DNA from 2 places in the Lactococcus sp. FSL K6-0773 genome. Region 2 is predicted to be linked to the other one. Evidence: riboswitches for the same ligand, from Rfam matches in the RefSeq annotation. Region 2 holds a riboswitch; the other holds the start of a gene.
What was found. Region 2 has a riboswitch for fluoride ahead of MHB61_RS03445 (voltage-gated chloride channel family protein). Riboswitches for the same ligand answer to the same signal wherever they lie in the genome.
Positions count from the first base shown of each region.

Region 1: it holds a riboswitch for fluoride, as region 2 does, so the genes downstream of both, eno (phosphopyruvate hydratase) here and MHB61_RS03445 (voltage-gated chloride channel family protein) in region 2, are expected to answer to the same signal.

Region 1 is NZ_JBBOVF010000001.1:1,540,066-1,543,481, reverse strand. It holds gene nrdG (anaerobic ribonucleoside-triphosphate reductase activating protein) at 1-461, shown strand, start outside; gene MHB61_RS07435 (DUF2325 domain-containing protein) at 570-1,076, opposite strand; fluoride riboswitch at 1,217-1,289, shown strand; gene eno (phosphopyruvate hydratase) at 1,368-2,636, shown strand; tRNA gene MHB61_RS07425 (tRNA-Ser) at 2,704-2,791, opposite strand; gene MHB61_RS07420 (energy-coupling factor ABC transporter ATP-binding protein) at 2,935-3,416, shown strand, end outside.
Region 2 is NZ_JBBOVF010000001.1:721,070-724,485, forward strand. It holds gene MHB61_RS03440 (nicotinate-nucleotide adenylyltransferase) at 119-706, shown strand; gene MHB61_RS03445 (voltage-gated chloride channel family protein) at 729-1,940, opposite strand; fluoride riboswitch at 2,032-2,106, opposite strand; gene MHB61_RS03450 (DUF896 domain-containing protein) at 2,151-2,393, opposite strand; gene glyS (glycine--tRNA ligase subunit beta) at 2,504-3,416, opposite strand, start outside.

The DNA.
Region 1 (3,416 bases), 820 kb from region 2:
AGGGCTGCTATAATCAAGCCACTTGGTCATTTCGTTATGGAACGCCCTATACCAAAGAGCTTGAAGATAAAATTATGGCTGACCTTGCTCAGCCTTATGTCCAAGGACTGACGCTTCTTGGTGGGGAACCTTTCTTGAATACGACATTTTTGATTCCTTTGCTCAAACGGATTCGTCGTGAGTTACCGGATAAAGATATTTGGTCATGGACAGGTTATACATGGGAAGAGATGTTGCTTGAAACAGATGACAAATTAGAAATGCTTGATTTGTTAGATATTTTAGTTGACGGTCGTTTTGAATTATCAAAGAAAAACTTAATGCTCCAATTCCGTGGGTCATCAAATCAGCGGATTATCGATGTACCAAAATCTCGAAAACAAGGACAAGTTGTCATTTGGGAAAAACTCAATGATGGTGAAAAAACTTTTGAACAAATTCATAAAGAAAAATTAATTTAAAAGTTACTGATGGACATTTGAGTATATCCGTAAGCGCTAAAGTGCCAACGGCTATCTTCTGACAGAAATTCTGTCACTAAAAATAAGCACTGACAAATGCGTCAGCGCTTATTTTTTAAATAATTTTGTAAAATCTGGTTCGTCGTCAGTAATTTTGAAATCTTTTAGCGCCGATTTTAGAGGGAGATGTTTCTTTTTTCCTTTTAAATAATTTTGACTTTCTTTGCTTTGGGCACTTTCGGCTAAATAATTTTGCTTTTGTATAACTCTATTTTCAATTTTTCTTTTGCTTTTCTTATTTTCGTCGGTGCTTTCAAAAGATTCATCTGGAAAAGTTTGAGAAAGTTGCTTGATAATGGTTTCTAAACCGAAATTACTACTAATCCAAAAAGGTGTATCGGTTGCTTTACAAGCTTCTTTAGCAAATTGAACTGAATGATGAGCCACATTGCGGTTTCTCATAACGACGAAATCAGCTTTGGCAACAAGTTGGTCAATCTCAAATCGATTAGGTTTTTTCTTATCAAAACCAAGAAAAGAAACGCCAACTTTTGCCAAGCCCTCTCTAAAATCATGCCAATATTTAACTTCACATAGAACAAGTAGTGTTTTCATGTTATTCCTTACTGATGGCTCTGTCTTTACTGACAGGAGCGAATTATAGTGATTATAACACAATTTTGCTTAATGATAAATGTATTTTTTTAAATATAAGTTTCAAAAATTTGACCTCATAAAAATAAAGTGGTAAATTAATAGTAGATGGGTATGGTGCACACCCGAAACCGTTTCAAGAAATAGCTTGAATCTAATGGCGCCTACAAAGCAAAGTCTTTTTTTGCCTTGTAGTCTGCCATTTTTTCTTTGACTTACAAGGCATTAAAGGCAAAGAAAAGGAGATTTATTATGACAGTCACAATCGAAAACATCCACGCAAGAGAAATTTTTGATTCTAGAGGAAATCCAACCGTTGAGGTAGATGTTAGATTAACAGATGGAACATTAGGACGCGCAGCAGTACCCTCAGGAGCATCAACTGGAGACCGTGAAGCAGTTGAATTAAGAGATGGTGGAGACCGTCTTCAAGGGAAAGGCGTTTCTAAAGCCGTCGCAAATGTCAATGGCGAAATTTATGAAGCCTTGAAAGGACAATCACCATTTAATCAAGCAAAATTAGATCATTTGATGATTGAGCTTGACGGGACAAAAAATAAATCTCGTTTAGGGGCTAATGCAATTTTAGGGGTTTCAATGGCCATTTCTCGTGCGGCAGCGAATAGTGAAAAAATTCCACTCTATCGCTATCTTGGTGGAGTTGATTTGGAACTTCCACAACCATTTTTCAATGTCATTAATGGTGGAGTACATGCCGATTCAGGAATTGACGTTCAAGAATTTTTGATTACACCAGTCAAACGGGAAAGTTTTCGCGATGGTTTAGAAAAAATTGCAAATATCTACCATACTCTGAAGAAAATTTTAGCTGACAAAGGGCTAGAAACAGCCGTAGGTGATGAAGGTGGCTTTGCCCCTAAACTTGGTTCTACTGAAAATGCAATTGCTACACTTTATCAAGCAATTGAAAGTGCAGGATATGTTCCTGGTGAAGAAATTGCGATTGCCATTGACCCAGCTTCAAGTGAATTTTATGATGATAAAGAAAAAGTTTATCGTTTTGAAGGGCAAAAATTGACTTCTAAAGAACTATTGACTTACTATGAAAATTTAGTTGAAAAATATCCAGCACTTATTTCTATTGAAGATGGATTTTCTGAACATGACTGGGAGGGCTTTGCAGCTCAAACGAAAGCTCAAGGTCAAAAAATTCAATTAGTAGGTGATGATATTTTTGTGACAAATCCTGAAATTTTCAAAGAAGGAATTAAAAAAGGTGTAGCAAATGCTATTTTGATTAAACTTAATCAAATCGGAACAGTAACTGAAGCGATTGAAGCCATTAGTTTAGCGAGAAAAGCAGGCTATAAGACAATGATTTCTCATCGTTCAGGTGAAACAGTTGATAGCTACATTGCCGATTTTGCGGTAGCCATGCATGCTGGCCAAATAAAAACAGGTTCAATGGCTCGAAGTGAACGGGTTGAAAAATATAATCAATTCTTGCGAATTGAAGAAGAATTAGGAAAAGATGTAGCTCTTGCTAGTTTTCCAGGATAGATAAAAATAAAAAAACATTAATTTTTATAATTAATGTTTTTTTATTTTTAAGAATGTGAATTTATAAAGGAGAAGAGGGGATTCGAACCCCCGATACGCTTGTGACGTATACACACTTTCCAGGCGTGCTCCTTCGGCCACTCGGACACTTCTCCGATTACTTTAATATTATAACAAAATCCCTTCTCGTTTAGCAATGACTTTTGAATGTTTTGTTTTGGCGATAAAGAATGTCATTTTTAGTAGAAATATAAAACTAAATGCTTAAAAGTGTCTAAAATTTGGTATAATAAGGGCTATGAATAAAATTCTCGAAGTAGAAAATTTAGTTTTTAAATATGAAAAAGAAAGCGATGTAAATCAGCTTAATGGGGTTTCCTTTTCGATTACAAAAGGGGAATGGGTTTCGATTATTGGCCAAAATGGTTCTGGTAAATCGACAACTGCTCGACTGATTGACGGTCTTTTTGAAGAATTTGAAGGAAAAGTCAAAATTGATGGAGAACTTTTGACTGCTGAAAATGTCTGGAATCTTCGTCGAAAGATTGGGATGGTTTTTCAAAATCCGGATAACCAATTTGTTGGGGCAACAGTTGAAGATGATGTCGCTTTTGGTATGGAAAATCAAGGAATTCCACGGGAAGAGATGATTAAACGGGTTGACGAAGCTTTGCTTGCTGTCAATATGCTTGATTTCAAAACCCGCGAACCCGCGAGACTTTCTGGTGGACAAAAGCAAAGGGTAGCTGTGGCCGGAATTATTGCTTTGCGACCTGAAAT
Region 2 (3,416 bases):
CCTTGAGGAGTTTTTCTTTAGTCTTATAGATTGCGATGAGCTATGGTACAATATAAATTGACTGATTCAAAATATTGGTAGATTAAATAATTTCAAAAATTAAGGAGAAAGCCCCCTTATGGATAAAGGGAACAGAAAAAAAGTAGGTCTATTAGGAGGAAATTTTAATCCAATTCATCATGCTCATTTAATGATGGCTGACCAAGTTGCCCAACAAATGAATTTGGATAAGGTATTACTAATGCCTGAAAATATTCCACCTCATGTCGATGAAAAAGAAACCATTTCTGCAAAACATCGAGTTAAAATGCTTGAGTTAGCAATCAAAGAAAATCCTAGACTCGGTCTTGAGTTGATTGAAATTGAACGTGGTGGAAAATCTTACAGTTATGACACGCTCAAACTCCTGACTGAAGCTAATCCTGATACCGATTATTATTTCATTATTGGTAGCGACATGGTGGAATATCTTCCCAAATGGTACAAAATTGATGAACTCCTAAAACTTGTGACATTCATTGCCTTAAGAAGAACGGATACAATCTCCAAAAGTCCTTATCCTGTTACTTGGCTTGATGCTCCCTTGTTACCAATTTCTAGTACAATGCTAAGGGAAATGTTTGCCAAAAATATTGAACCCACTTACTTCTTACCTCAAAACGTTATTGATTACATTAAAACTGAAAAATTATATAAAAAAAGATGACCCAGAGAGGTCATCTTTTTGTTTAAACTTCCAAATTTAGAACTTCTTGCGCATAAATGGATGAATTTCCATTCAAAACGTAGGCAATTGTCATAATTGGTAGGATATATTGAACCGAACCAAAGCCAAAGACCTCCGCAGCAATAAAAATTGGCCCAAAATAAGAGTTTGTTGCGGCTGAAAAAATTGAAACATAACCCGCAGCAGCCACAAATTCGACAGGTAAACCAAAGAGCATAGCCAAAGCTGCACCCAATGTTGAACCAATAGCAAAGAGTGGTGTGACCTCCCCACCTTGGAATCCAGCAGAAATTGATAAAACCGTAAAGATTAATTTTAATATCCAATCATATCCATTGATATGTCCACCATTAAAACTTAAAGAAATCAAATTTGTCCCAAGACCAGCATAACGGTCCAAATGAATAACAAGTAAACCAATTGAGATGACAATTCCCATCAAAATAATTCTATAATAAGGATTAACAATTCTTTTAGCGACGGTTGCTTTCATAAAAGCTAAAGATTCCGCAAAAAATCTTCCTACAAGTCCAAAACAAACGGCAATGACAGCCAATTTTAAAAGAACCAAAGGGTCAATATGAATGTTAGTATTGATTGCGAAAGAAAATTTTTCTAATCCCAAACTGCTTGAAGTCCAACTTGCAACATATGAACCAACCAAAGCTGGGATTAAAGCTCTATACTCAATTTTACCCAACATTAAAATTTCAATAGCAAAGAAAGTTGCCGCGATTGGCGTTTGAAAGAGCCCTGCAAAACCAGCAGCCATACCAGTAATCAAAAGTATTTTTTTAGCTTCTTTTGCTGAGAGTTTTTTACCAATCGCATGTCCAATCACACCACCAATTTGAACTGCAACTCCTTCACGACCAACACTGGCACCAAACAAATGAGAAAGCCAAGTCGAGAAAACAATCAGCGGAACAAGACGTTTTGGAATATCTTCTCGCCCATGATTCCCCGCTTCAAAAATTAGGACCATTCCTTTTTGGCTGTCTTTACCAAAATTCTTATAAATATAAACGATTAAGAGACCAGCTAAGGTTAAAAATGGAATTAAATATAGGGCATGACTATCTCTAAATTCAGTAATATAGATAAGCCCTCGACCAAATATAGCATCAACAATACCAATTAATCCCCCAATAATTACAGCTAAGAAGACATATAAAATTGCGCTTCTTGAAATTCCTACTTTAAAAAAATTCATTTTTGAAACTCCTTGTTTGTGAGTTTAACTCACTTTATAATATTTTACAAAACAAAAGGCGCTACAAACAAGACTACTTGGAGATAGCCTTTTGTTTGTAGGCGCCATTAGTTTTAAGATTTTATTCTTAAAGCGGTTTCGGGTGTGCACCATACCCATCATTTATTAATATTTATTTTAACATTTTATGAAATATTTGCAAGAAAAAGCTCAGTCGCGCATCCCATTCTTACGTTGAATTTCTTTAAGTTTATCCGGAGTAACATCTTCTCCTGTTTTTTCATCAATAACTTTGATGGTTTCAACTTGTGAGCGGAAATTTGCTTTAACACTATCGAGGTAAGCACGACGTAAAAGGGCTTGTTCTTCAAGCTCAGCTTCTGATAATCCTTCTGCTTTCTTCTTACGCGCTAATTCATTAATACGTTCTACTTGTTCATTTGTAATTGCCATTTCTTAGTTCCTTTCTTCATGAATATTGTTAAAATTACTGACAGAACTCAAATTTTACTGACAGCTTTTTAAAGTCATAAATAAACTTTCTGTCAGTAAATTTATCAATTTTATTTTGTATTAATCAAAGAAAAATCAGCCATAACACTTGTTAATGCAACAACTTCTGACAACAACGCAATACGATTATCACGAACTGATAAATCTTCAGCCATTACCATTACACTTTCAAAGAAAGTTTCAATTGCAGGTGCAAGTGAATGAACAATTGCTCTGAATTTTTCTTCACCAGGCATATAAGTCCATTGATTTTGAAGAGAAATAACAACGTTATAAAGAGCTTCTTCTGCATCTTCTTCAAAAAGTGTTGGATTTATTTCTTTAATATCTTTTGCTTTTTTAACCAAATTAATTGAACGCGAAACATTTTCAATTGCTGGTTTAAAAGGTTCGTGAAGTTTGTGCCCATCAATGACAAAAGCCGATTCCATCATGTTTGTAATATCAAAGTTTGAACTATTAATTGCCGCTTCAACAATATCATGACGATCGAGTTTTTCAAGCAAGAGTTTTTGAATACGTGCTTTGACGAAATCCAAAATTTCAAGATGATTTTCACCTTCAAATTGGTCGATAAATAAAGATAAATCGAAATGCCAATTCATTTTTTCAATAATACGAATCAAGCCTTGTACTGCTCGACGTAGGGCATAAGGGTCATTTGAACCAGAAGGAATTAAACCAACATTAAAGAAAGAGAGGACTGAATCAATTTTGTCAGCTGCTGCAAGCACAGAACCAACTTTTGTTTCAGGCAATTCTCCCTCGGCTGAAGTTGGCATATAATGTTCACGAATTGCTGCAGAAACATTTGCATTTTCACCAGCTAAAAGCGCATATTTTTCACCCATTACCCCTTGTAATTCATCAAATTCTCCAACCATTCCTGTCAAAAGGTCAAATTTATAAATTTCAGCACTACGAGCAACGTCTCTTTTTTCTTCATCAGTCAGGCCAGCAATA